Regions from separate parts of the Aeromonas bivalvium genome, predicted to be linked through region 1. Evidence: predicted binding sites of a transcription regulator. Region 1 holds the regulator's gene; each other region holds the start of a gene.
What was found. Region 1 encodes MetJ, which represses methionine synthesis genes. Its sites were predicted from a motif close to AGANNTCTAGANNTCT; they were not measured.
Positions count from the first base shown of each region.

Region 2: a site for MetJ is predicted at 6,246-6,261, ahead of metN (methionine ABC transporter ATP-binding protein MetN). Genes of this name have one in related genera too.
Region 3: a site for MetJ is predicted at 1,886-1,901, ahead of metA (homoserine O-acetyltransferase MetA). Genes of this name have one in related genera too.

Region 1 covers NZ_JBGXBV010000003.1:136,449-146,047, forward strand. Annotated here, with positions in the region: gene ACEUCR_RS10050 (LysR family transcriptional regulator) at 1-427, opposite strand, end outside; gene ACEUCR_RS10055 (NADH:flavin oxidoreductase) at 544-1,650, shown strand; gene ACEUCR_RS10060 (LysE family translocator) at 1,660-2,271, shown strand; gene nudE (ADP compounds hydrolase NudE) at 2,366-2,950, shown strand; gene cysQ (3'(2'),5'-bisphosphate nucleotidase CysQ) at 2,977-3,789, shown strand; gene ACEUCR_RS10075 (aromatic amino acid transport family protein) at 4,201-5,466, shown strand; gene ACEUCR_RS10080 (tRNA-binding protein) at 5,540-5,878, opposite strand; gene ACEUCR_RS10085 (AraC family transcriptional regulator) at 5,961-6,704, opposite strand; gene metJ (met regulon transcriptional regulator MetJ) at 6,739-7,062, opposite strand; gene metB (cystathionine gamma-synthase) at 7,235-8,401, shown strand; gene ACEUCR_RS10100 (bifunctional aspartate kinase/homoserine dehydrogenase II) at 8,398-9,599, shown strand, end outside.
Region 2 covers NZ_JBGXBV010000001.1:1,525,130-1,534,728, reverse strand. Annotated here, with positions in the region: gene dgt (dGTPase) at 1-152, shown strand, start outside; gene ACEUCR_RS06990 (DUF1127 domain-containing protein) at 452-655, shown strand; gene ACEUCR_RS06985 (methyl-accepting chemotaxis protein) at 961-2,934, shown strand; gene rfaH (transcription/translation regulatory transformer protein RfaH) at 3,011-3,511, opposite strand; gene metQ (methionine ABC transporter substrate-binding lipoprotein MetQ) at 3,607-4,407, opposite strand; gene ACEUCR_RS06970 (methionine ABC transporter permease) at 4,434-5,087, opposite strand; gene metN (methionine ABC transporter ATP-binding protein MetN) at 5,068-6,111, opposite strand; gene ACEUCR_RS06960 (tetratricopeptide repeat protein) at 6,359-7,603, opposite strand; gene ACEUCR_RS06955 (energy transducer TonB) at 7,615-8,250, opposite strand; gene ACEUCR_RS06950 (ExbD/TolR family protein) at 8,266-8,673, opposite strand; gene ACEUCR_RS06945 (MotA/TolQ/ExbB proton channel family protein) at 8,738-9,265, opposite strand; gene ACEUCR_RS06940 (MotA/TolQ/ExbB proton channel family protein) at 9,276-9,599, opposite strand, start outside.
Region 3 covers NZ_JBGXBV010000008.1:86,923-96,521, forward strand. Annotated here, with positions in the region: gene ACEUCR_RS16445 (cation:proton antiporter) at 1-841, shown strand, start outside; gene metA (homoserine O-acetyltransferase MetA) at 912-1,859, opposite strand; gene ACEUCR_RS16455 (HD-GYP domain-containing protein) at 2,002-3,231, shown strand; gene ACEUCR_RS16460 (CinA family nicotinamide mononucleotide deamidase-related protein) at 3,248-4,393, shown strand; gene ACEUCR_RS16465 (DUF342 domain-containing protein) at 4,646-6,313, shown strand; gene yidA (sugar-phosphatase) at 6,460-7,266, shown strand; gene ACEUCR_RS16475 (gamma-glutamyl-gamma-aminobutyrate hydrolase family protein) at 7,617-8,393, shown strand; gene ACEUCR_RS16480 (hypothetical protein) at 8,469-8,882, opposite strand; gene ACEUCR_RS16485 (HAD-IA family hydrolase) at 8,944-9,599, opposite strand, start outside.

The sequences.
Region 1 (9,599 bases):
TGTCGCGCAGCAGGTCGGCGGGGCGGTTGCTGAAGTCGGCGATGAGGCGCACCTCCGGGTGGTCGGCGCGAAAGCGCAGCAGCACCGGGGTCAGCACCACCTCGCCCCAGAGATCCGGCGCAGTGATGCGCAGCTCCCCGCACAGGGCCGAGCGGCGGCGTTGCAGGCCGTCGAGCAACTGCTCGTGCAGGGCGATCATCTGGTCGGCCTGGCGGTAGGCGAGTTCCCCCGCGTCGGTCAGCTGTACCCGGCGGGTGGTGCGGCTCAGGAGCGCACTGCCGAGGCTCTGCTCCAGGTGGCGCAGATCTTTTGACGCCTTGCTCGGGGTGATGCCGAGCTGGGCCGCCGCCGCGGCGAAGGAGCCACAGCGGACGATGGCGACCAGCAGGCGCATCAGATAGAGGGTGTCGAACTTGTGGTGGCTCATAAAGCTCTGCTGATTATGTCTTGTTGGGAATGAATGTCTTGCTTATGTGCCTGATTATATCCCATTGCCCCGGGATTATAGTGGCCACCATTCCACTGCGATCCCGGGAGAGGGTGATGAACAAGGCACTTGGCGACAGCTTTCACTTCGAGCGGGCCGGTCTGCGGCTCAAGAACCGGGCCGTGCTGGCCCCTTTGACCCACAACATGAGCGGCGCAGGCGGCGATCCCGGCCAGGCCGAGCTCGACTGGCTGGCGCGCTGCGCCCGTGGCGGCTTCGGCCTGCTCATCGCCGCCGCCACCCAGGTGCAGCCAGGCGGGCGCTGCTGGGCGGGGCAGCCGGCCCTGATGACAGACGCCCAGCAGCAGGCCTTCACGGCCCTGGCCGACAGTGCGCGGCAGGCCGGGGCGCTGGCGGTGGTGCAGCTGCATCACGGCGGGATGCGTGCCCTGCCCGAACTGAACGACGGGGCGCCGGTCGGCCCGTGCGCGCTGGCGCCGGGCGGGCGCTACCCCCTCGGGGTCAAGGGGCTGAGCGAGGAGGAGATACTGACGCTGATCGAGGCTTTCGTGCGCGCCGCCGAGCGGGCCCATGACGCCGGCCTGCACGGGGTCGAGCTGCACGGGGCCCACAACTTCCTGCTCTGCAACTTCCTCAACCCCCAGCACAACTGGCGTACCGACCGCTGGGGAGGCAGCATCGCCAACCGGGCGCGGATCCTGGTGGAGATAGTGCGCGCCATCCGTGCCCGCCTGCCCCGGGAGTTTCTGGTCGGGGTGCGCCTCTCCCCCGAGAGCTATGCCCATATCCAGGGCATAGAGCTGTCCCATCAGCTGGCGGTGGCACGCCTGCTGGCGGACGAGGGGATCGACTACCTGCACTTCTCCATGGGGGATAGCTTCAAGGCGGTGGCGGGGGATCCCCACGGCGGCGCCCTACTGGAGGCGGTAAGGGTCGGGTTGGCCGGGCGGGTGCCGCTCATGGTGGCGGGCAAGATCCGCGACGGCGCCACGGCCGGGCGGGCGCTTTGCGGTGGCGCCGATCTGGTGGCGGTGGGCACGGCGGCCCTCGGCAATCCGGACTGGATGGCGCGGGTGAGCCGCGGCCTGCCCCTGCATGCGGCTCCCTTCACGGCTGAGCACCTCACGGAGGTCGGCTTCACCCCAAGCGCCCTCGACTACCTGGCCGGCATGGGCGTGCTTGCCCCGTGCGATGCAGCCTGAGGGGGCATCATGAGCGAGTGGACCCTGCTGTTGATGTTTATCCCGACCTTCTTTCTCATCTCTGTCTCCCCCGGCCTTTGCATGATGCTGGCCATGAGCTTTGGCGCCAGCCTGGGGGTGCGCCGCACCTTGTGGGTCATCGGCGGCGAGCTGGCCGGGGTGGGGTTGATAGCCCTCACCGCCCTGCTCGGTTACACCCGGGTGCTGGCCGAGCAGCCCGTGCTGATGCAGGGCTTCAAATACCTCGGCGCCCTCTATCTGCTCTGGATGGGGATAGCAAGCTGGCGCGGTGGCGGGCAGCAGGGGACGAGCCGCCAGGAGGACAGCGGACGCCTGGCGTTGGTGTTGCGCGGCTTTACCGTCGCCATCTCCAACCCCAAGTCCTGGCTCTTCATGATGACCCTGCTGCCACCCTTCATCAGCCCGTCCCTCTCGGCGGGATTGCAGACCCTGCTGTTCGTCGCCCTGGTGATCCTGATCGAGTGCGTCAACTTGCTGCTCTACGCCTACGGGGGTCAGCGGGCGAACCGGCTGCTGGAAGGGCAGGGACGCGGGGATCTGCTGGGGCGGGTCTCCTCCCTGCTGATGATGGGGGTCGCCGGCTACTGGCTGCTGACCTGATGCGACAGCACCTGCCCTGGAAAAGGGCGGACGGTGCGGGGCCTGTGCCCCTTTGCCCGTGGTGTTCGTCCTGCGACTCGTTTACTCTTGAGTCATGACTCTCGCCAGTGGCCCGGCTATGGATCCCAACAAGCGCAAACCCGACATCATCAAGGCCGAAATCGTGGCCGAAAGCCGCCTGTTCAAGGTGGAATCCCTGCATCTCAAGTTCTCCAATGGCGAGGAGCGGGTCTATGAGCGGATGCGTGGCGGCAACCGGGGCGCCGTCATGGTGGTGCCCATGCTGGACGCCGATACCCTGTTGCTGGTGCGCGAATATGCCGCCGGGACCCACTCCTACGAGCTGGGTTTTCCCAAGGGGCTGATCGATCCGGGGGAAGATGCCTTCGAGGCGGGCAACCGGGAGCTGATGGAGGAGGCGGGGTTCGGGGCGAACACCCTGATCCCGCTCAAACAGGTCTCCCTGGCACCGGGCTACTTCGCCAGCAAGATGGACATACTGCTGGCGCTGGATCTTTTCCCCGAGTGGCGGGTCGGCGACGAGCCCGAGCCCCTCGAGGTGATCCCCTGGCCCCTCTCTCGCCTCGATGAACTGCTCGAGCGGGACGACTTCACCGAATCACGCAGTATCAGTGCCCTGCTGTTGACCCAGAAGTGGTTGTCCCGGCAGGAAAAATAACGAGCGGTGCCATGGAGGATGAGACGATGCAGGAATTACTGAGCTGGGTGCCCGGGGTCAAGGAGATCGCCCGCGAGGCCGGAAGAATACTCCATGAGATCTATCGAGGGGGCCAGTTCGAGCGAGAACTCAAGGCGGATGACTCCCCGGTCACCAGTGCCGATCTCGCGGCCGATGCCTATCTCAAGCAGGCGCTGTCGGCGCTCACCCCCCATGTACCCGTGCTGACCGAAGAGGCGGCGGATGTGCCCTTCAGCCAGCGTGCCAACTGGCGGCAATACTGGCTGGTGGACCCCCTCGACGGCACAGGCGAGTTCATCGCCGGCAGCGGCGATTTCGCTACCCTGATTGCCCTGGTGCGGGACAATGTGCCCGTGCTCGGGGTCATCTATGCCCCCGAATCCGACCTGCTCTACTGGGCGGTGCGCGGTCATGGCGCCTTCAAGGAGGTGAATGGCGAGGTGCAGCCCATCAGCGCCGTGCACCACGAGCATGACCAGCCCGACTCCCTGGTGGTGGCCATCAGCCGTCGCCAGAAGCTGGAGAACCTGACCCGCCGCCTCAACCCGGCCATTCACTACGAGCTGATCCCGCTCGGCTCCAGTTCCCTCAAGTCCTGCCTGGTGGCGGAGGGGGCGGCAGACTGCTATGTGCGCCTCGGCCCCACCGGGGAGTGGGACACCGCCGCCGCCCAGTGCATCGTCGAGGCGGCCGGGGGGCGCATCCTCAGCCTGGCGTTGCAGCCGCTCAGCTACAACGAAACCGAATCGCTGGAGAACCCTGACTTCATCGTGATGGGGGACCCAGATCTCGCATGGCACAAGATCCTGGCCCATTGAGGCGGTTGAAATGCCATGATTCGATCTTATCAGGCAGCTTGGCGGCTGCCTGATTGCATGGCGTGATCCGCTGCTTTAAAGCGGCATATTCAGGGGTATTCGCTGGCTAGGTACTGTGATGGCAGTGGATCATCACACATTGCCGCGAGCTGCCGGCATGTTTTTCATGTAATGCCGGCAACCTCGATTTCCTTGAAATATAAATTTGAAAATTAATTATATTTTGGTTTTATATTTGGCATTTTGGCCGTGATTTGGTTCAACCGAATTCCCCCTCTCCCATCCCCTGCCCAATCTTGCTGGTTGAGACGCGCTTTGCCAGTGGGATCTGCCAATGCCGATTTTTGAGAATTAAATGCTAAAGGAGCACAATTCTTACAGATTTTAATACTGGCTATAAGTGGTTTATTAATGAGTTCATCTGCAGAGATCTCCCGGGAGCTGTCCGGTTCCCCATCCATCACTCGCACCGGCTGGCGCCGTCACGACACCCACTGGGTCATCAGCCTGTTTGGCACCGCCGTCGGCGCCGGCATCCTGTTTCTGCCCATCAACCTGGGTCTGGGGGGCATCTGGCCCCTGGTCATCGTCGCCGTGCTGGCCGGCCCCATGACCTTCCTGGCCCATCGCGGGCTGGCGCGCTTCGTGCTCTCGTCGTCGCGCCCCCACGCCGATTTCACCGAGGTGGCGGAGGAGCACTTCGGCAAGATGGCCGGTCGCCTCATCTCTGTGCTCTATTTCCTCTCCATCTTCCCTATCCTGCTTATCTACGGGGTCGGCCTGACCAACACGGTGGAGAGCTTCATGGTCAACCAGCTCGCCATAGTAGCCCCGAACCGGGTCATGCTATCGGGCATGCTGGTGTTTGCCATGATAGCGGTGATGCTGGCCGGCGAGAGGGCCATGCTGCGGGCGTTCGCCTTCATGGTCTATCCGCTGGCGGTCATTCTGGCGGCCCTCTCCGTCTATCTCATTCCCCAGTGGCACTGGCCGGAAGTGGCCGCGTTCGAGGGGGCCCGCTTTCTCAACACCGTCTGGCTGGCGCTGCCGGTGACCGTGTTTGCCTTCAGCCACGCCGCCGCCATCTCAGGCTTTGCCAACGTGCAGCGGCGGGAATATGGCGAGCTGGCGGAGGCCAGGAGCGGCCTTATTCTGCGCAACACCACGGTGATGCTGGTGGGCTTCGTGCTCTTTTTCGTCTTCTCCTGCGTGCTCAGCCTCTCCCCGGCCCAGCTGGCCGAGGCCAAGGCCCAGAACGTCTCCGTGCTCTCCTATCTTGCCAACATCACAGACAACCCTGTGATCGTGACCCTGGGGCCGCTGATCGCCTTCATCGCCATCAGCTCCTCCTTCCTCGGCCACTTCCTCGGCGCCCGGGAGAGCCTGAAAAGCCTTATTGCCAAGCCCACCGGCCTGTCGCTCGCCAAGGCGGACAAGCTCGGCATTGCCATCATGTTCTTCGCCATCTGGGGGGCGGCTGTGGTCAACCCTGGCATTCTGGGGCTGATGGAGACCCTCTCCGGCCCCGTCATCGCCATGATCCTCTTCATCATGCCGGTGGTGGCCATCTATCGGGTGGAGGCGCTGGCCCGTTTTCGCAAGGGCTGGGCCAACGGCTTCATCCTGTTGACCGGTTCGCTGGCGGTCTCGGCCCTGCTCTTCAGCCTGCTGAAGTAACAGCGGCGCTGCGGCCAGAAAGAGAAGAGGCGACCCCGGGGGGCGCCTCTTCTCTTTCATGGGGCACAGGGCTTCAACCCAGCTTGGCGCCGTTCTCCACCGCCTGCTCCGGGATGGCCATCACCACGGCGCCGTCCGGGCGGTAGAAGCCGGTCAGCAGAAACTCCGACTGAAACGGTCCTATCTGCTTGGCCGGAAAGTTCACCACGGCGACTATCTGGCGCCCCACCAGATCCTCGGGGCGATAGAGATCCGTGATCTGGGCGCTGCTCTTGCGCACGCCCAGTTCGGGGCCAAAATCCGCCCACACCTTGTAGGCGGGCCTGCGCGCCTCGGGGAAGGGTTCGACCCGCACCAGGGTGCCCACCCGGAGCTCCACCATCTCGAATTGCTGCCAGCTTATGGTCTGCATCTTGGCTTCTCCTGTCACACCTTGCATTGGCCCCAGCATGCCTCGACACGGCACTCCCTGTCTTCGGCAAGGAGCCGGATGATTATGGCCGCGGGCCGCTTTGCTGGCGCCAGCGGCTGGGGGTGAGCCCGGTCTCGGCCAGGAAGCGCTCGGCGAAGGCCCCCTGATCCTGATAGCCGCAGCGGCTGGCCACGACGCCGATGGGCAGGGCGGTTTGCGCCAGCAGGGTGCGTGCCAACGCCATGCGTCGCCCCCGAATGTAGTGGGAGACGCTCATGCCGAACTGCTGGCGAAAGGCGTGCTTGAACTGGCTCTGGCCGAGGCAGGCGATGGCGGCGAGCCGCGCGTTGCCAAGGGGCTCGGCGAGGTGGGCCTCGATGTGGCGCTGCACTCTTGTCATGCGCGGGGCCAGGGGAGGAGCCATGCCCTGGCCCTCGGCCAGCAGGCTCAGCCAGATCTGGTCCATGCCCGTCAGATAACGACCCTGGCGCACCATCTGATGGAGGAAGGCGAGGTAGTGGCGCTGGGGCTCGTCCAGGGAGATGAAGGGGCTATCCCCCAGCGCCGCAGGCAGCCAGAGGCTCTCCTGCACCAGAAACGAGAGCGCAGGATCGGCGGCGTAGTCGTGGCGAAGGCCCGGCGCTATGACGCAGGCAGAGCCGGGGGCGAGGCGGCGTCCCTGGCCCTGCACCTCGATCTCGATGGGGCCGTCCAGGGGGATCACCAGCTGGGCATGGTCGTGACTGTGGCTCTGGATGTCGCTCTGGTAGCGGCGCAGGCTGAAGGGGGAGGCGGATAGGGATGACGCGGCACCGGGCCGCGTCATCGAAGGGGAAATGTCATGTGCCATGGGCGCCGGCTCACTCGGCGTCGTAGTCTTCGATCTCTTTGCCCAGGGCCTCCATGATGGCGCGGGCCTCTGCCGGGACGCTGTCCGGATGATCCTTGCGAAGATCGTCGTCGCAGGGCAGCGGCTGACCGGTGAACGCATGGAGAAAGGCCTCGCAGAGCAGTTCGCTGTTGGTCGCATGACGCAGGTTGTTCACCTGGCGACGGGTGCGCTCGTCGGTCAACACCTTCAGCACCTTGAGCGGGATCGAGACGGTAATCTTCTTGACCTGTTCACTCTTCTTACCGTGTTCCGCATAGGGGCTGACGTAGTCGCCGTTCCACTCTGTACCCATGATTCACCTGTTCTCATTTGGCCTTGAGCGCGGATTTTAACCCTTAAGGAAATCAATGGCAATCCAACAGCAAAGCCATTTAGACGTCTAGAAGTGTTGACGGCCTTCTTGGGGTGGCGTAATGTCTCGAACAATGGCGAGAGTGGACTCGCGCAAGGATGAGGAGAGAGAGATGACCCACAAGGCAACCCTGGCGGTGCGCACCGGCATAGAGACAGATACCCAGCATGGCGCCGTGGTGCCCCCCATCTATCTCTCCAGCAACTACACCTTTGCCGACTTCGGCGTGCCCCGTCAATACGATTATGCCCGCTCCGGCAATCCGACCCGTGGCAATCTGGCGGACGCGCTGGCTGCCCTGGAAGGAGGGGCGGGCGCCGTGGTGACCGGCACCGGCATGGGGGCCATCCACCTGGTGACCCAGGCCCTGCTGCAGGCGGGGGATCTGCTGATCGCCCCCCACGACTGTTACGGCGGTACCTGGCGCCTGTTCGAATTTCTGGCCGCCAAGGGCAATTATCGCGTCAAGTTCGTCGATCAGGGGGACGAGCAGGCCCTGGCCACCGCCCTGGCCGAGGGGCCCAGGCTGGTGTGGGTGGAGACCCCCTCCAACCCGCTGCTGCGGGTGGTGGACGTGGCGGCCATCTGCGAGGCTTCCCACGCCGTGGGCGCCCTGGTGGCGGTGGACAACACCTTCCTCTCGCCGCTCTTGCAGCAACCTCTGGCCCTGGGGGCCGATCTGGTGGTCCACTCCACCACCAAGTACATCAATGGTCACTCCGACGTGGTGGGCGGGGTGGCGATCGCCAAGGAGGCCGAGCTGGCCGACAGCCTGCTGTGGTGGGCCAACTGCCTGGGGCTGACCAGCGGGGCCTTCGATTCCTACCTCACCCTGCGCGGCCTGCGCACCCTGGGGCCCCGTCTGCGCACCCATCAGGAGAACACCCAGCACATTCTGGCTTTCCTGCAGACCCAGCCCCTGGTGAAAACCATCTATCACCCCAGCCTGCCCAGCCACCCCGGCCACGAGATAGCCCGTCGCCAGCAGTCCGGCTTCGGCGCCATGCTGAGCTTCGAGCTCGACTGCGACGAGGCGGGGCTGCGGGCCTTCCTCGGCGCCCTCAACTACTTCTCGGTGGCCGAGTCCCTGGGTGGGGTGGAGAGCCTGGTGGCCCATCCGGCCAGCATGACCCACAGGGCCATGAGCGCCGAGGCCCAGCAGGCGGCGGGCATCAGTCCCCAGTTGCTGCGGATCTCGGTGGGCATAGAGCACGGTGAGGATCTGGTGGCGGATCTGGCCCAGGCCCTGGCGGCGGCAGAGCGAGAGGCGGCGAAATGAGTCAGGCCGAGCAGAACGTCCCCTTGAGTGGGCAGGCAGCAGTGAACAACCAGCGAGACAGCGTGAAGGAGGTTGCCGTGACGGCAGGGGTGAAGCATAGACAGGTACACAAATTTGGCGGCAGCAGCCTGGCCGACCCCGTCTGTTATCGCCGGGTGGCGGCCATCGTCGAACAGCAGGGGGATGGCAGCGAGCTGATCGTGGTGTCGGCGGCGGGCAAGACCACCAACCGGCTGATCCAGCTGGTGGAGCTGGCCGAGGCGGGGGACGAGGCGGCCGGTGAAGCCCTTAATGCCCTGCGCGCCTACCAGCAGGGCTTGATCGACGGCCTGCTGGAGGGGGAGCTGCACCAGAGCCTGACCGCCCAGCTCAACGGGGATCTCGGTCGCCTGGGCCAGACCCTGGAGGGGCGCTTCGATCGCTTCGAGCGCAACGGCCTGCTCGCCTTCGGGGAAGTCTGGTCGGCGCGCCTGCTGGCCGCCCTGCTCACCAGCCGGGGCGAGCCCGCCATCTGGCTCGATGCCCGCAGCTTCCTGCGCGCCGAGGATGGCGCCCTGGTCAAGGTGGACGAGGCCCTCTCCAGCGAGCTGCTCAAGGCCCGTCTGGCCGAGCATGACGGTCGCATCGTGGTGACCGGCTTCATCGCCGCCGACATGGAGGGACGCTCCCTGCTGCTCGGGCGCAACGGCTCCGACTACAGCGCCAGCCTCCTGGCCCTGCTGGCAGACGGCGAGTCCACCACCATCTGGAGCGACGTGGCCGGGGTCTACAGCGCGGATCCGCGCCGGGTGAAGGAGGCGCGCCTGCTGGAGCGCCTGAGCCTGGCCGAGGCCAACGAGCTGGCCCGCCTGGGCTCCTCCGTGCTCCATTCCCGCACCCTGCAACCGGTGGCCGACAGCCGCCAGCGCCTTACCCTGCGCTGCAGCTACAACCCGGACGAAGGCTGCACCCATATCCTGCGCCGTGCGCCTCGCAGCAACGGGGCCCGTATCGTCAGCTCCGTGGATCAGATAGCCCTGATCGAACTCAAGGTGCTGGCCCAGGGGGACTTCGACCAGGCGGTCAAGACCATAGAGGCTCACCTGGCACGCCATCGCCTGAGCCCCCTCACCCTGCAACGTCAGCCGGACCGGCGGGTGCTGCGCCTCGCTTACACCCTGGAGGTGGCGGTCGGCGCCTATGATCTGCTGCGGGATTT
Region 2 (9,599 bases), on a different contig from region 1:
CATACCGCCTGGCGGTGGCCAGCCCGGATGCCCGCTTCCAGTGCCGCGCCGAGCAGGAGTGGTATTACAGGGTGCGCCTGCTGCTCGACTATGTCAGCGGCATGACGGATACCTATGTGCTGGAAGAGTACCGGCTGCTGTCGGGGATCTAGGATGACCCCTTGCCGCCCTCCCCAAATGGGGGGCGGCTGGCAAGGGCCCGCTTGTATTGAATTCGGTGCTTTTTTACACTTCCGACACTTGTTCCACTTTTCACCCATAAGGAGACGAATATGCAACATTCAATGCTCAACGTTGCGACTCAACACGGCGCCTGCCGTGAGTCCGTTCGTACTCTTTTGCCGCGTGGAGTGAACAGGTAACCCTGTCACTATTTATCACCCGCGGTTCTTCCGCCGGGTGAATGTCTCCGCTCTTCGGAAGGACCGCAAGGTTCAAACGGAGAGATCTTATGTCTATCGAGCTTACCCTGCTGCGCGGTGCCGCGCGCCTGATCGCCTATCGTATTACCCGCATCGAGCAGCGCCGTACCCTGCTCAATCTGTCCCCGGCCCTGCTCAAGGATATCGGGCTGGAAGGGCAGGCGGTGCAGGTCTCCCACCTGCGGGAGCGGGAATATCAGACCGGCTTTCGGCTTGGGACGCGAATAACCTGATGGGTGGGGGTCTGGCCCCCATCCCGGGATTCATTGCTTACACTGGGCGGGCCGCTGGGCCCGCCTTGCCGTTTCTTTTCCCGCAGCAACTTTCTCTCATGACGCTGCTTCGTCGTCCGATAAGTGAAAAAGCGTGCCGTGTCGTGGTGGTCACACCGCCGTGGCACCGCATCGCCAGTGTGATACGCTCGAGTGCCGACACGGCCTGGGAGGGCATGGAGCCTTCCCCGCACTCGCCCCCGGGCGCGTGGTGACCGGGCCTCTCGATTCGGAGCCACAGGATTCCCTTCGGAACAAGGATGTTTATGAAAATTGCCGTCAAACTGTTGCTCGCCTTCGGCTTCGTCAACCTGCTGATCCTGCTCTTTGCCGTGCTAATCTCCCATCAACAGCATCAGATCGCCGACTCCGAGCAGGCACTGATGCGCCAGGCTCTGCCTGCCCTGCAGCGGGACGAGGCGAGCCAGCAGGCCCTGGTGGCCACCGTCTCCTCTCTGCGGGGCTATCTGATCCTGGGGGCGGATCCCGCCCAGGGTGAGCGCCTCAAGCAGGAGTGGCAGCAGGCCTGGCTGCGCATCGAGGGCCAGACCATGGCTCCCCCATTGGCCGAGGCGCTGGCCGCCTTCAAGGCGAGCCAGCAGCGGGTGTGGGATCTGGCCCACACGGATGACAACCTGCCCGCCCATACCCTGATGTTGCAGGAGGCCGGCCCCCTGGCGGAGGCGGCCCTGGATCAGCTGCAATCTTTCACCAACGAGGAGGTGGCGACCGAGGAGATCGGACTCTCTGGGGACAGGCGCCGTCTGCTCAAGCAGGTAGGGGATGCCTACAACGGGCTCTCCAATGCCCTCTCCGCGCTGCGGGATTACCTCATCTCGGGGGAGGATGACTATCGCCAGAAGTATCTCGATTATTACCAGTTCCACCGGCAACGGGTGCAGGAGATAGCGGGACAGGCCGCCCATTTCACCGAGGCGCAGCAGACGCTGTGGGGCCTGTTCGAGGAGATGTCGACCCCCTTCGGCGAGCTGGTCGATCAGGTGATCGCCGCGCGCCGGGCACCGGACTGGAACCGGGCCAACCATCTGATGGCCCATGAGGTGGAGCCCGAGTTGCTGCGCCTGGGCAGCCAGCTGGCGGATCAGGTCCGTCAGACCCATGCCGAGGTGGACGGCATGGGCGAGCAGATGGAGCGCGCCAGTCGCCGCATCCGCACCATGCTGGTCGCCTCCACCCTGGGGGTGCTGCTGCTCAGTACCCTGGTGGCGCTCTGGCTCAGCCGCCATCTGACCGGCGACATCCAGCGGCTCGAGCATCGCGCCAGCCTGGTGGCGTCCGGCCGGCTGCCGGCAGACCCCCTGCCGATGCGGCGCGGGGACGAGCTGGGGCGGTTGACCGGTTCCCTCAACCAGATGTCGGCCCAGCTACGTCAGCTGGTGGCCGACATTCAGGGGGCAGTCGCGCAAGTTGAGGGGGTCAGCGGCGAGGTGAGCGGCACCACTCGCACCCTGGTTTCGGATCTTGCCAGTCAGCACCACCGGGTGGATGAGGTGGCGTCGGCCATCGATCAGATCTCGGTGACCAGCCGGGAGGTGGCCGGCAACATAGCCCAGGCCGCCTGCGCCGCTACGGAGGCAGAGAACCAGAGCCGGGCGGGGGAGCAGGCCCTCGGTCAGATGGTGGGTACCATGCAGGCCATCTCCACCATGATAGGGGAGGCCAATGGCGCCATGGCGCGCCTCAGCGCCCAGAGCGAGCAGGTGGGCCGTGTCACCGAGGTGATCGCCACCATCGCCGAGCAGACCAATCTGCTGGCGCTCAACGCCGCCATCGAAGCGGCGCGGGCCGGGGAACAGGGGCGTGGCTTTGCCGTGGTGGCCGACGAGGTACGCCAGCTGGCCAGCCGCACCAGCCAGTCCACCGCCGAGATCAGCCAGACCATCGCCAGCATACAGCAGCAGACCCGGCAGACGGTGGCGACCGTGAGCACGGGAACCCGGCTGGTGGAGGAGGGGCGCGGCGCGGTGGAGAGCGTCAGCCATACCCTGCAGGGGGCCATCGAACGGGTGCAGGCGCTGAGCGAACAGCTGGGGGCCATTGCCACCGCCACCGAGCAGCAGTCACGCACCGCCCGTGAAGTGGCCGGTGCCGTGGAGGAGATTGCCGGACTCAGTCATCAATCCCGCCACCATGGCCAGCAGGGAGAGGCGATCGTGACGCGCCTGGCCCAGGAGACGGGCCGCCTCAGCCAGGCGATCAGCCGCTTCACCCTGCAGTGAGCGACCCCTGTCGGCGCCAGAAAAACGCCCCGCAACCTTAGGATGCGGGGCGTGTTCATATGGGAATGTTTTCGGGTCAATCCAGCCGGCGAAACGCCTGGTTATCGAAGCTGCTGCTGGTCTCCTGGTTGAGCAGGTTGACCAGCAGGATCGCCCGCTTAGCACCATCCGGCTCCAGGTAGATGGCCTCGAATCCGGCCAGGGGGCCAGATTCGATAAGTACCTTGTCACCCTGGCTCGGCAGGCAAGCATAGCTGGCTCTCGCCTCGTCGCTGTCATCCTTGCTCATCAGCTGGTACACCAGCTGGCTGCAGATGGGGGTCCACTCCCGCCCGAAGTGGATGATGCGGCTGATGCCCCGGGTGGACTTGAGGGTCACCGGGGTCACCTCCTCGAGATCCACAAAGATGAACAGGTAGTTCGGGAACATGGGTTCGCGGACGGGAACGCGCTTGCCACGGCGCAGCTTCTCGACCTCCACCATGGGGTAATAGGATTCAATGCCCTGAGCCGCCAAATGGACTCGGGCACGCGCCTCTTCCTTGGGCTTGCAGTAGGCCAGATACCATTGTTTCATGCTGATTGTTTCTTGTTGTCGTCGTGCTCAGGGCTATGATAGCGGCAGAGACGAAAAAGGCCACGCTGACGTGGCCTTTTTGACATGAGAGCCGCTTACCAGCCCTTGACCAGCCCCTCTTTGAACAGGGCCATGCCTTTTTGATAGACCTCGTCGGTCTGGAACGCCTGCACGAACTGCTTGACCTTCTCGTCATCCTTGTTGTCTTCACGAGAGACGATCAGGTTGACGTAGGGGGACTCCTTGTCTTCGACGAACAGGCCGTTCTCGGTGGGGGTCAGCCCAATCTGGCCGGCGAAGGTGTTGTTGATGATGGCCAGATCCACGTCTTCCAGGGAGCGCGGCAGCTGGGCGGCTTCCAGTTCGACGATCTTGAAGTTGCGCGGGTTGCTGGCGATGTCCAGTACGGTTGCCTCCAGGCCGGCGCCCTCTTTCAGGGTCAGCAGACCCTGCTTCTCCAGCAGGATCAGGGAGCGACCCAGGTTGGTCGGATCATTGGGCACCGCTATCTGGGCGCCATCTTGCAGCTCGCTCAGGGCCTTGATCTTCTTGGAGTAACCGGCAATCGGGTAGACGAAGGTGTTGCCAACCGGCACCAGCTTGAAGCCGCGATCACGGATCTGGGCATCCAGGTAGGGTTTGTGCTGGAAGGCGTTGATGTCGATGCTGCCATCGTTCAGAGCCACGTTGGGGGTGACATAGTCGGAGAAGGTCACCACCTCGACGGTCAGGCCAAACTTGTCCTTGGCAACCTTGGCGGCGGTTTCGACCAGTTCGGTCTCGGGGCCGGCAATGGCGCCAATCTTCAGGGTCTTGCTCTCTTCCTTCTGGCCGCAGCCGACCAGTACCAAGCCAGCCAGCAGAGCCGCCGCGATGGATTTAATGGCTAATTTCATGAAAACCTCCTGTTAGAAATCGACGTTCAGCGATGATCGCATTTGTTGACCAGGCGCTCACCTGCGCTCTGGATGAGTTGAACCAGTACCACCAGAATGGCCACTGTCACCAGCATGACGGTGGGGTCGAAACGCTGGTAGCCGTAACGGATCCCCACGTCCCCCAGGCCGCCCCCTCCGATGGCACCGGCCATGGCGGAGTAGTTGACCAGGGTCACCAGCGTGATGATGACGCTGTTGAGGATGCCGGGCAGGGCCTCTGGCAGCAGCACCTTGGTGATGATTTGCAGCGGCTTGGCACCCATGGCCTTGGCGGCCTCGAGCAGGCCGTCCGGCACCTCCATCAGGGCCCCTTCCACCAGGCGGGCGATGAAGGGGACGGCGCCTATGGTCAGCGGCACTATGGCGGCTATGGTGCCGATACTGGTGCCGACGATGAGTCGGGTCAGCGGTATGATGGCGACCAGCAAAATGATGAAGGGCACGGAGCGACCTATGTTGACCACGACCCCGAGCAGGCGGTTCAGCACCGGATGGGCCAGGATCTGGCCCGGTTTGGTCACATAGAGGGCGACCCCCAGGGGCAGGCCGAGCAGGCAACCGAACAGGGCGGAGGCCGACACCATGATCAGGGTGTCACCCAGCGCCGAGATGAGCAGATTAATCATGGCGTCGGACATAACCCATTACCTCCAGCTGTATGTGGTTGTCGATGAAGAACTGTTGCGTGGCCTCGCACTGGGCCTCGTCGCCGAACACCTCGGCCAGCAGGAAGCCGAACTTGACCCCGCCCGCGTATTCGATGTCCGCCGCCAGTATGCTGACGTCTATGTCGAAACGGCGGCTCGCCTCCGAGATGAGGGGGCTGTCGACGCTGGCGCCGGTGAAGCCGAGCTTGAGCAGCGGATAGCTGTCGGGAACCCGGGTTTGGGTCATCCGGTCCTGATACTCCTGGGGCACGTCCAGGTGGATGGTGGAGTGGATGAAGTCGCGGGCCAGCTGGGTCTTGGCGTTGCTGAAGAACCAGGCCACTTCCCCCTGTTCGATCAGGCGGCCATCGCTGATGATGGCCACTTCGTCACAGATCCCCTTCACCACATCCATCTCGTGGGTGATGAGCAGTATGGTCAGCCCCAGCTTGACGTTGATCTCCTTGAGCAGGGTCAGGATGGAGCGGGTGGTCTGGGGATCCAGGGCCGAGGTGGCCTCGTCGCACAGCAGCACCTTGGGGGCCGGTGCCAGGGCGCGGGCGATGGCGACCCGCTGCTTCTGGCCGCCGGAGAGTTCGGACGGATAGGCATGGGCGCGAGCCTCGAGGCCCACCAGGACCAGCAGCTCCCGCACCCGGGCCTGGATGCGGGCCTTGTCCCATCCCGCCAGCTCCAGGGGGAAGGCGATGTTGGCGGAGACGGTGCGGGAAGAGAGCAGGTTGAAGTGCTGGAAGATCATGCCGATCTGGCGGCGGGCCTGGGTCAGCTCGCCCTCGCCGAGGGCGGTCAGGTCCTGGCCATCCACCACCACCTGGCCGTCGGTGGGTCGTTCGAGCAGGTTGACACAGCGAATGAGGGTGCTCTTGCCGGCGCCGGAGGCACCGATCACACCGAAGATTTTGCCTTGGGGTACATGCAGGCTCACATCACGCAGGGCGTGCACGGCGTCACTGCCTTTACCGTAGACTTTGTTGAGGGCATTCAACTTGATCATGGATTCTTCCGTGCCAAAGCCTTAAAGCACAGGGCGCTACAGGCGGGTAAGTTGGGCAGAGGTTACACTGGGTTTGCTCTGTCATCATGGTTGATGATGCTAAGATGTCTGGATGGCTATGTCAACGAGTGTTTTTACGTCTAGACGTCTAAAAATGCGGATGTTCGGCGCCGAAAACCGGCAATGAAAAAAACCGCTCCGAGGAGCGGTTCTGGTCATCTGATCCGGGGCGGCGCTTCCCCGAGTCTCACTGGGTCTGGCTGTCCTGTGCCTGCGGGTTCTGCTCCTTGAGGAAGCTGATCCAGGGGGTGGCACGGCCGCTGACCTGGCCGTTCTGGGCGGCCTGGGTGAAGGCGGTGAGCGCCTCCTTGGGCCGGTTCTGCTCGAAGTAGGCCACCCCGGTCAGGAACTTGAGATCGGCTCGCTGCAGCGCGCTGGCATTGCCTGCAGGCTTGCCCGCCAGGGCCACCAGATCCTGATAGCGCTTGCTCTGGATCATCATGCGCGCCATCTTGAGCTGCAACTCGGCGTTGGGCGCCTGGCGGTAGGCCGTCATCAGGGTATCGATGGCCGGGTCGAGCTCCTTGGCCTGATGCCAGTAGTTGGCCAGGGTCTTGAGGTTGGCCACGCTGCGCTCCACCTGGCCCTCCTTCATGGCCTTCTCCAGCACGCGGGCGCCGCGGTGGGGAATGCCGGCGAAGGCGAGGTAGTTGGCCAGGCGCAGCAGCTCGGCCTGCTCGGTCAGCATGCCCAGCCGGTAGGCGCTCTCCAGGGCGGCCAGCGCCTTGGGATCGTTGCCCGCCTGCATATACATGGCCGAGAGCTGGGTCCAGTACTTCTTCTTCTCCGGGAACATGCCCACCAGGGTGGTCAGTACCTCGGTCGCCGGTTTGTACTGCTTCAGCTCGTAGTGTGCCCCCATCTTGAGCAGATACCAGGATTCGGGGGCCTTGCCGGCGGAGAGACGAATGGCACTGTCTACCGCCGGGATGGCCTCCCGGTACTGCTTGAGCTGGACATGGGCGTTGGCCAGGGTGATGTAGGCATGGGGAGTGGGCTTGTCCTCCTTGCCGAGGCTGGCGAACCACTCCTTCATGGTGTTGATGGATCCCTTGAAGTTGCCCTCCGCCATGTAGAGCTGGGCCAGGTTGTAGCGCACCTGCTGGGCCACAGGCTGGGGCAGGCCGCCGGTGGCAATGGCGTCGGCGAAATACTTGGTCGCCTTGCCATATTGCTCCTGCTGCGCCGCGACGAAGCCCAGGGTTTGCAGTATCACCCCCTTGTCATAGACCTTCTCCCCGGCCCCCGAGAGGGCATCTTGCAACTTGGCATTGGCCTCGCCGTACTTCTTGGCGGCGATCAGCTCCTGAGCCTTGTTGACCGCGCGGTAGGCGCGGTCGGAGAGGGAGGGTTGTTCGGCGGCCCAACTGGCGGTGCTCATCAACACGGCCAGGGCGACCGGGGCCAATATCCCCTTGTGTAACTTGTTCATCGCCACCTTCCTTAGTTGACCGCGAATTCGATCTCTTGCCGCATGCGACTCGACTGCGGCTTGCCATCGACCATGGCGGGTTTGAATGTCCACTTGGCCACCGTCTTGCGCGCCTCCTTGCCGAGGTCATAGCTGCGGGGCTGCTCTTTGACCACGCGCACGTCGCTGACCGTGCCCCGTTCGGTGACGGTGAACTCCAGCAATACCTTGCCCGAGGCCAGACCCGCGAGGGCGGCCTTGCGCGGCATCATGGGCTCGAAGGTGGCCAGAGGGATGGCGCCATTGTTGCCTCCCATGCCACCGCCGCCACCCCCTGTGCTGTAGGCACCGAGGGCGTTGCCGCCGGCGATGTTGACCGGCAGGTCCAGCTTGGGCATGTCCATGGCCATGGTCTGCATCTGCGGCTTGTCCGGGCTCGACACCTCCATCTCGGGTGGGGGGGGCGGGCGCTTGGGCGGCGGCGGTTTGGGCAGTTCTCTCTGTTTCTCTTGCAGCGTCTCCTCGGGCTTGATGCGGATGAAGTCGACCATGCTGACGTCGTCTTGTTCCAGCAACTCCCGGCGCTCCTGGTTAACCAGCTTGTCCATTCCCCAGAACAGGCCGAATACCACCAGGAAGGCGGCTGCGAAGGATATCAGGTATCTCATTGGTGACCCCTGGCATCAGCCTTCTTTATTGGCGGCGATGGAGATGTTCTGCACCCCGGCCATGCGGATCTGATCCATGACTTCCACCACGATACCGGACCTGGATTCGGTATCGGCCTGGATCACCACGGCGCCTTCCGGGTTCTCGGCACGCAGCCGCTCGATGTTGGCACGCACGGCGCCCACTTCGACCTGGCGCTTGTCGACCCAGACCTGACCGTTCTCACGCACGGCCACCATGATGTTGCCCTTCTTGACCGTCTCGGCGGTGTTGGCGCTGGGGCGGTTGATCTCCACCCCGGCCTCCTTGACGAACGAGGTGGTGACGATGAAGAAGATCAGCATGATGAACACAATGTCCAGCATGGGGGTCATATCGATCGCCGCCTCGTCTGCGCTGCTCGCGCTGTGACGCTTTCTCATAGCAAAAACTCCTTGCTTGTAACGGGTGGCCGGGTCTGGCCCGGCCACCGCATCGTTCCCTGACTCAACCGTGCTTCAGGCTGTCTTCCAGCTTGTCCACCGCCAACCTGCCCTTGTGCTCCAGACGGCTGGCGAAGAACAGGCCGGAGAGGGAGGCCACCATGCCGGCCATGGTCGGAATGGTCGCCTTGGAGATGCCGGAGGCCATGGCCCGCGGCGATCCCGTTCCCGTGATGGCGAGGGTGTCAAACACCTGCACCATGCCAACGACGGTGCCTAGCAGCCCCATCAGTGGACAGAGGGCGATCAGCACCTTGATGATTGGCATCCCCTTGTCCACCGCCAGGGCCACCCGGGAGACCAGCTCGCGCCGGATCTGCCTGGCAGACCAGGATTGATGGTCACGGCGGGCCAGCCAGCTCTGCTGGGTGCCCTTGGCCTGCTGGGGATAGACGGTCAGAAAATAGATCCAGCGCTCGAGCAACAGGGCCCACATCACCAGGGTGAGGAAGAAGATGGCGACCAGCACATCTCCCCCCATCCCCAGAAAGCGCCGGATGGATTCCACTTCCTCAATCAACCAGAACCACATGGAAGACTCCTTACGCTGCGGCTTTGGAGGCGTGCAGGTTTTCCTGATAACGGGCCACGAACCCGGCGCTCTGTTCTTCCAGCACCTGGATCAGGCGACGGCTCTGGGTCTGTACCACTGTGTAGAGGAACAGCATGGGCACGGCGACCACCAGACCCTGCATGGTGGTGACCAGGGCCTCGGAGATGCCGCCGGCCATCAGCTTGGGATCGCCGGTACCGAACAGGGTGATGGCCTGGAAGGTGGCAATCATGCCGACCACGGTACCCAGCAGACCCAGCAGGGGGGCGACCGAGGCGATCAGCTTGATGATGCCCACGCCCTTCTCCAGGGT
Region 3 (9,599 bases), on a different contig from region 1:
CCCCATTGCCGTGCTCGCCATCGTCAAGAAAATGAAGGCGCCCCCCCAGATCGCCATCCAGATCGAGGGAGAGTCCCTGTTCAACGACGGCGTCGGTCTGGTGATCTTCGCCACCGTGTTCGCCGTGGCCTTCGGTGGCGTCGAGCCCACCTTCACCAGCGTGGCCGGCCTGTTCCTGCATGAGGCCCTCGGCGGCATTCTGTTCGGCGCCGTGCTCGGCCTCATCGCCCACGTGATGATCAGCGCCACCGACGATGGCTCCCTGGAGCTGTTGCTGACCCTGTGCATTCCGACCGCCGGCTTCGCCCTGGCCAACATGCTGGGGGTCTCAGGCGCCCTGGCCATGGTGGTATGCGGCATCATGATCGGCAACTGGACCCGTCACTCGGGTTTCTCCGAGCAGAGCAGCCACCACCTGGATCACTTCTGGGAGTTGATGGATCAGTTCCTCAACGCCCTCTTGTTCCTGCTGATCGGCCTGGCCCTGGTGCTGCTGGATCTCGCCTGGCAAGACTGGATCCTGCTGGTCATCGCGGTGCCGCTGTGCCTGGCGGCCCGCTTCATCAGCGTCTCCCTGCCCTATGTGGCCTTTCGCAAGTTCCGCAGCTACAACACCTTCTCGGTGCGCATCCTCACCTGGGGCGGCCTGCGCGGTGGCCTGGCCATGGCCATGGCACTGGCGCTGCCGTCCGGTGTCATGATGATCCCGGGCAGTGATGTCGATCTGCGCCAGGTCATACTGGTGATGACCTACTCGGTGGTGATGTTCTCCATCGTGGTGCAGGGGATGACCATCACCCCCATGATAGAGAGAGCCAAGAAGGCCAGCGGCGACATCTGATCCGTCGCCCTGAATAACGAAAAAGCCGCCTCTCTGGCGGCTTTTTCGCAGGCGATCCCGAAGGGGAGCCTCAGCTCCTGGGTTTTTCGTAGGTGAACACCTTGCCGATGTCCTCCAGCCGGTAGCTGGTGAGCTGGTAGACATAGTAGTTGAGCCAGTTGGCAAACAGCAGGTGGCCATGGCTGCGCCAGCTGGCCCTTGGCGGCTGGTCCGGGTCGTTGCCCGGGTAGTAGTTGACCGGAATGGCGGGGGCGAGCCCGGCCTCGAGGTCGCGCTTGTATTCGCCATCCAGGGTCAGCACATCGTATTCGGGGTGACCGGTGACAAACACCTGGCGGCAATCCTTGGTGGCGGCCAGATAGACCCCTGCCTCCTCGGACTCGGCGAAGATCTGCAGATCCGTGTGGGCACGAATGAGATCGCCATCGAAAGCCGCATAGCGGGAATGGGGGGCCACGAATTCGTCATCGAAGCCGCGCAGCAGGGGCTCGTGTTCATCGAGCCTGTGGTGGCGATAGATGCCGGACAGCTTCTCGCCATGGGTCTGCTTGTCCATGCCATACAGCGCCTTGAGCGCCGCCTGCACCGCCCAGCACAGGAACAGGGTGGAGGTGACATGCTCGTGGGACCACTCGATGATCTCGACCACCCTGTCCCAGTAGACGACCTCCTCGAACTCCACCCGGCCCAGGGGCGCCCCCGTGATGATCATGCCGTCGTAGTTGTTGCCCCGCACCTGTTCGAAGTCGTGATAGAAGTTCTCGAGATGGGCCTGGGGCGTGTTCTTGGACTCCCGATCGTCGATACGCAGCAGATCCACGTCCACCTGCAGCGGTGAATTGGAGAGCATCCGCATCAGCTGGATCTCGGTCTCTATCTTCTTGGGCATCAGATTGAGGATGAGCACCCGCAGCGGGCGTATGTTCTGGGTGACGGCCCGGGATTCCGTCATGACGAAGATGTTCTCCTGCCCCAGCACTTCGGCGGCGGGTAACTGATCCGGGATCTTGATGGGCATGCTGACTCCCTGTACTGCATCAGTAAAAATGTCTGGACATCTAGAAGCCTATAATAAAGCGTCCGGACTGTCATCCGATACCTTTGTATTCACTCTCGCCATTGACTAGCATACGGCTCACGTGCCCCTCACTGCGAACCCCATGGCCGGTATCACCATTTCAGTAGACAGGCTGCAAGTCGGCAACTATGTCTCCCTGCCTCTGGGCTGGCGCGCTCACCCCTTCCTGTTTTCCAGCTTCAAGATCAAGAACGAAGAAGAGATCGCCCTGATCCGCCACCTGGGCCTGGCCAGGGTCACCATCATCCCGGAGAAGAGCGACTGCCCGCCTCTGCCCCCCGATGCACCAAGCCGTGAGGTCGTGCCAGATCCGGCTCAGCAGAGGGAGATGGAGCAGGACAAGGCGCAGCGCATCGCCCGCTTGCAGCAATACCGCCGGGACCTGCAGCAGTGCGAGAAACAGTTCCAGCACTCCTTGAGCCAGGTGCGCAGCCTGATGAGCAAGGTGCAGGCCCGCCCCCTCAACGCCATCGATGACGCCAAGGATCTGATCGATGCCATCGCCAGCCAGCTGCTGGCGGCGGACGAGCTGGTGCTGCACCTGATGGGGGACGGCGAGGAGGGGGACCCCCTCTACTATCACTCCCTCAACGTCAGCGTGCTGAGCATGATGCTGGCCAAGGAGTGCGAGATGAATGCGGAGCAGATCCGCCTGGTCGGCATGGGGGCCCTGTTTCACGACATCGGCAAGCTGAAGATCCCGAGCCAGATCCTGCGCAAGAGCGCCCCCCTGACCAGGCCGGAGCAGAACCTGCTGGCCCGGCATCCCCGCTACGGGCTGGACCTCATCAACCTGGCGGCATCCTTCCCCTCCGAGGCCAAGGGCATAGTGCTGCACCATCACGAATATCTGGACGGCAGCGGCCCGGAGGGACTCAAGGCTGGGCAGCTCGACCCCATGACCCAGCTGGTCTCCCTCATCAACGAATATGACAACCTCTGCCACCGCCACGGCAAGGTGCCCTACTCCGCCCTCTCCAGCCTCTACAAGCTGCGCAAGGGTCAGTTCAACCCGGACAACATGGCCCTGCTGATCCGCCTGCTCGGCATCTATCCCCCCGGCAGCGTGGTACAACTCTCCAGCGGCCAGCTGGGCCTGGTGATGTCCGTCAAGGGGAGCAGCCTGCTCCACCCCAGCGTGCTGGTCTACGATCCCGCCATCCCGCGCCAGGAGGCGGCCGTCATCGCGCTGGATCGGGCCGGACTCACCATCGCCAAGGTGATCCACCCCAGGTGTCTGCCCCCCGCCGTGTTCGAGTACCTGAATCCGCGCACCCGCATCAGCTACTACTTCGAACCCAAGACCAAGTGACCCTGCAGGAGTCTTCATGCACATAGAAATTGTCAGCACCGGCGACGAGATAGTGACCGGCCTGGTGGTCGATACCAATGCCGCCTGGCTCAGCGCCCGCTTGCTGGATCAGGGCTGGCAGGTGCGCCGCCGCCATACGGTGGGGGATGATCTCGCCGATCTGACCGCCCTGCTGCGCGAGTGCGCCGAGCGCGCCGACCTGGTGCTGGTGTGCGGCGGCCTGGGTCCGACGGCGGACGATCTCACCGCCCAGGCCGCGGCCGATGCCTTCAACGCCCCCCTGACCCTGCATCCCGGCTGGCTCGATACCATAGCGGCCCGCTACGCCAGCCGGGGTCGCCCCATGCCCGCCAGCAACGCCAAGCAGGCCTGGCTGCCCGCGGGCTGCGAGATCCTCGACAACCCGGTCGGCACCGCCTGCGGCTTCCTGTTGCAGTGGGGACGCTGCCGCATCGCCTTCACACCAGGGGTACCGTTCGAATTCAAGCAGATGGTGACGGAGCAGATCCTGCCCCGCCTGTACAACGAGCAAGCCAGCGGGGAGACGGCGCTGCGCCGCTTCTACAGCTTCGGCATCTCGGAATCCGCCCTGAGCGATCGGCTCGACGCTGCCCCCTGGCCCGTCGGGATCACCCTCGGCTACCGCTCCGCCATGCCCCTCATCGAACTCAAGCTGATCGGCCAGGGCGCCACGACCCGGGACATGGAGGCGGCACAGGCGCGCCTGCTCGAGCAGATCTCCCCCTGGCTGGTCGGTCAGGGTAACGAGGAACCGGCGCGGCAGATCCTCGCCCTGCTGGGGGACAGGCCCCTGACCCTGTTCGAGGGGGAGAGCCGGGGCGCCTTGCTGACCCTCTGTCATCAGCATCCCGGCCTCACGGCCCACTTCAGCCAGCAGCCTGCCGGCGAACCGGCCCAGCCCCTGGGGGACGGGCGAGGGGCCAGCCTGACCATAGGGATGGCGGGACCCCAAGGGGTACCATTGCGGCTCTGTATCGATGGCAAGTGCGTCGGCCAGACGGTGAAGGTCAGCCACCCGGATCCCGAGAGCGCCCGTGCCATCCTCGCCTTCGCCGCCCTCGACATGCTGCGCCGTCACCTGGCGGGGCTGCCGGTGATCGCCGACTATCTCACCCTGACCCGCACCCAGCCCCTGGGCTGAGTCGCCCCGGCCAGCGAGCCAGTGCTGACTCGCTGGTTCGCCCTCCCCTCGTCTCCCTCAGGGCGGCGCTGCCTGACCGTGTCCCCATGGCGATTTCTTCAACCGCCTTCACCCATTTGGACATAGATCATTGACCAATAAGAAGAATGATCAGGATACTGGGGCCTCCTTGCCGCCGAGTCGGGAGAACCAGCATGGGGGCATCATGGAATTGATAAAGAAATCAGTCAGATGGACTGAGCAGGAGCCAGAGTGTTAAACAAAGAGTGGTTACAGTTGTCGGCGGATATGGAGCTGGCCTGCCTGCGCATCCTGCCCGGGCTGGACGAACCGGTGCGCGAAGCCGATGTGCTCACCCTGCTGCTCTCCTCCAACTGTCGCCGCTATCAGCCCCTGCACGAGGGGATCAAACAGGTGGTCAGCCTGCTCAATACCCTGCAGGCCAAACCGGACGCCCCCATACCTCCCAATCCCGTCCCCATCGCCAGGCGCCAGGACGCCCGGCTGATGATACTGGTCGACAGCGACAAGATGACGGCCCGGGCCCAGATCACCTGCGACTGGGGCGGCAAGCCGCTCACCCTGGATGCCTTGCAGCAGGCCCTCGGCGAGAGCGAAGTGAACAGCGGCGTGCAGGGCATACTGCTCGAGCAGGCCGTCAAGCTCGCCAGGGAGGGGGCCCCCGGCAGTCTGATCCAGCCCGCCATCGCCTACGGCATCGCCCCCATTGCCGGCCAGGACACCCGTTTCGAGCGTCTGGTCGATACCCCGTCCGATCGCATCCTCAAGCCTCAGGAGACGGAGAACGGCAAGGTGGATCTGCGCGACCTTGGTACCCTGGTGACGGTCCGGGCGGGGGAGCCGCTGATGCGCCGCCACCCGGCGACCCAGGGCTCCCCCGGTCTGACGGTCACGGGCCAGACCCTGCCGGTCAAACCGGGCAAGGAGCTGGCCATGGTCCCCGGGGTCGGCACCGAGATAGCCAGTGACGACCCCAACCTGCTGCTCGCCAGCCGCCCCGGCCTCCCCTGCCTAGAGAAGCAGGGCATGCGGGTCGATGATGTGCTCAGCCTCAAGCAGGTGGATGCCCGCAGCGGTCATGTGACGTTCGAGGGAGCCCTCATCATCAGCGGCGACGTGTTCGCCGGCATGCGGATCCGGGCCAGTGGCGACGTGGTGATCGGTGGCTTCGTGGAGGGTGCCGACATCGAATCCGGCGGCGCCATCACGGTGCGTCACGGGGTCATCGGCCGCAAGACGGAGGATGACGACCCCCTCTGCCGGCTCAGCGCCCAGGGGGAGATACACGCCGCCTATGCCCAGTACGCCAGGCTGGAGGCGGGAGGCAATATTCATATCCAGACCCAGCTCACCCACTGCCACACCCGCAGTGGTCAGGATCTGCGGGTTGGCGACAGCGCCATGCGCAAGGGCACCCTGCTCGGCGGCATCAGCATCGCCAATCGCCAGATCCAGGCCCCCAGCATAGGGGCCAGTGCCGCCAACCATACCCGGTTGCAGATCCTTGGCGGTTACTTCAGCCACAAGCAGCAGGAACAGGAGCTCAAGCAGCGCAAGCAAAGCTGCCGCGACCAGCTGCTCAAGGTGCAGGATCTGCTGCTCAAGCTGCTGCAGCTGCCGCGGGAGAAGCGCAACCCCGAGACCCTGGACAAGATCAAGACCCTGCGCCAGCAATACCTGGGCCAGAGCAAGGGACTGGACGCCAAACTGGACGAGGCCCAGCAGGCCCTGCAGCAGCTGCTCGGCGAGATGGAGATCACCGCCACCCAGCGCCTCTATGCCGGTGTCGAGGTGGAGCTGGCCAACAGCAGCTACCGGGTCGATATCGACCATGGCCCCATTCGTATCGCCTTCAAGCAGGAACAGATAGTGTTGCAGCCTCTGGAAGGACGTAAATAAGTCAGGGCGAGAGCCCGTGTCCCCTGCCCACCTGGGGCCAGCCAGCCCCAGGTCCTGTGCCGGGCAGAGTCGGCCATGCCGTGATCCCTGACCCGAACTTGGGTACACTGCCAGCCTTGCACGCCACACAAAGCAGGTAACAGTCGATGTACAAACTGATCGCATTGGATATGGATGGCACTCTGCTCACCCCCCAGGGCACCATCTCCCCGCGCACCCATGCCGCCATCACCGCCGCCCGCGCCAGGGGCGTGACCGTGGTGCTGGCCTCCGGCCGCCCCCTGGAGGGCATGACCCGCTACCTGGAAGAACTGGGGATGACGGGGCCGGAAGATTATGTGATCAGCTACAACGGCGCCATGGTGCAGCGGGTTGCCGACGGCGCCCGGATCCGCAGCCAGCTGCTGACCGGGGCCGATGCCAGCCTGGTGGCGCGTCTGGCCGAGCAGCAGGGGGTCAATGTCCACGGCTTCTCGGTGCGCCAGGGCCTCATCAGCCCCCGCCTGAGCCACTATACCGAGCACGAATCCCGCCTGACCGGCATGCCGGTCAACCTGGTCGACTTCGCCACCCTGCCCCCGGACGAGGCGATCCTCAAGGTAATGATGATCGACGAACCCGCACTGCTGAGCCGGGCCATCGCCGCCCTGCCGGCGCAGCTCTATCAGGACTACACAGTGGTGCAGAGCGCCCCCTACTTCCTCGAGATCATGAACAAGCAGAGCCACAAGGGGAGCGGAGTGGCCGCCCTGGCCGAGCACCTGGGCCTGGATGCCAGCCAGGTGATCGCCGTGGGGGATGCGGGCAACGACAGCCACATGATCGAATACGCCGGCCTCGGCGTCGCCATGGGCAACGCCACCGACCCCCTCAAGGCCCTGGCCCAGCACATCACCAGCCGCAACGATGAGGACGGGGTCGCCCGGGTCATCGAAACCTTCGTGCTGGCCTGATCCCCACGGCCACGTCCATCCGGCAGGCCCCCTGCCGGATGTTTAATATATCCACCCATCAAGCCAGCCCCAGCCCCGAACTTGCCCCCACTCTCCCCATCAAACGGGCGAAGAAGCCATATATGCACCATCTCGCTTAACATAAACCACTCATTTTGTTTGACATATTTAACGGCCTTGGCAGACTGAAATCAGGATCCAGGCTCTCGCCGCTGCGCGCCTTCTCCTGACACCAGCCGATGCGAGCCCGGGATATCCTAAACTTGCCTTGAGGCAGGCCCTGATATCGGTCAGGGCGAGCCCAAGGCGCCAGGGTCCCTCGGGACCGCAAAGGAATGCCAAGGTGATTTATGTCTGCACATACCCCATCCGCCTCACCCCGCAAGCCTCTGGTTCTGATGACCATGGGCAGCCAGGCCCGCAACGGCCATGACTATCAGGTCATGACCCACAAATACATCAAACCCCTGGTGGAGATCAGCGACTGCACCCCGCTGCTGGTGCCCACCTGCTGCGGCACAGAGGCCCTCGAGCACTACCTCTCCCTGGCCGATGGCATCTATCTGAGCGGCGCCGGATCCAACATAGATCCCGCCCTCTATGGCCAGCAGAACCTGACCCCGGACAAGGCCCAGGACAGGGAGCGGGATCTGTTCGACATCGCCCTGGTACGGGCCGCCATCGACAAGGGGGTGCCCATCCTCGGCATCTGTCGCGGCATGCAGGAGATCAACGTCGCCCTGGGAGGGGACATACATCAGAAGGTCTACAGCGAACCCGGCTTCGATGACCATCGCGAGGATCCCGAGGATCCGCCCGAGCTGCAGTATGGCGAGAGCCACATGGTCGAGCTGGTGGAGGGTAGCTGGTTTGCCGACCTGATGGGCACTCGCCGCATCCCGGTCAACTCGCTCCATGGCCAGGCCATCAGGCGCCTGGGCAGGGGGCTCGCCCCCCTGGCCCATGCCGAGGACGGGGTGATCGAGGCGATCCATGCCCCGGGCCTGCCCCAGTTCACCCTGGCGGTACAGTGGCACCCTGAGTGGCACGCCAGCGAGAACCCCCACTCGGTCAAGATCTTCACCGCCTTCGGCGAGGCCTGTCGCAGACAAGCCGCCCAACGCTAAACCGGCGGCAAGATCCACAGAGGGGCCCGCGGGCCCCTCTGTGTCTGTCTGACCGTTGCCTCATGGGCCCTGGTCTCACTCGCCAAAGCCCCTGGCCTTGAGCTTGGGCAGGCCGCCGCGCACCGGTCGCAGGCCGCGGCAGGCATCCAGCCCCTTGAGCCCCCGCTGGATATGGTCGGGAGAGTGGCCAAAGACCATGCCGTTGCTGCGATAGAGGTTGTTGTCGTCGAGCTCGAACCGCTCGCCGCCGATGAGCAGGGGCCGCCTGCCCTCCTCCTCCTTGCCGCGCTTGAGGGGCAGGACGAGGTCGGTCAGTATCTCCCCCGTGGCGCAGCCCTCACGCCAGCGAGCCTCATCGGAGAAGGGGGTGATGGCTATTTCGCGCCAGGATCCATCCCCGAATTCGACCCGATAGTGGTCGGTCAGCAGATCGCAGCCTGCCAGCAGACCCAAGCATCCCAACAGACAGTAACGACTCAGGCGCGGCATCTCTCCCTCCTGTCCGGCCGGGGCAGCAAGGTGGCGGCATCGCCGCGGCGCATCTGCGGCCTCATGATGGCGCCCACTCATGGCCAAGCAGCAGGGGGCCCAGCTCTTCGAGCCTGTTCAACATGAGATCCGGCAGCTGGCTGAGGCGGCGCCAGTCACCCTGGCCGTCATTGAGCCAGGCGACGCGATAGCCCTGCCGGCGGGCCCCCAGCACGTCGCTGCGCTCATGGTCTCCCACGTGCAATATCTCGGCGGGAGCCAGCCCGAGATCCCGGGCCGCCGCCACGAACATGTCGGGGGCCGGCTTCATCAGGGTGCCGGCGCCCGCCTTGTACACGGTGCGAAAATAGCCGTCGAGCCCGGCCCGGGCCAGATCCAGGTTGCCATTGGTGATGGCCACCAGAGGGTAGCGCCGGGCCAGGGCCGCCAGCAGGGTATGGGTGCTGGCGGATACCGCTATGGCGGAACGCTCGGCCAGGAAGCCGGCAAACACCTCGGCGGCGGCACGCTCGGCCGAGGCGCCATCCATGCCGCCTTCCCGCAGTGCCCGCCCCAGGCTGACCCTGCGAGCCAGGCTGACATCATGATGCAGGGCGGGATCCTCCAGCAGCACCTGGCGCTTGCAGGCGTGCCAGCGCTCGGCATCCAGCATGGCCCCCGCCAGGTATTCGCTGCGCAGATGGGCCAGCATCCAGGCCTCGGCGCGCGCTATGTGGG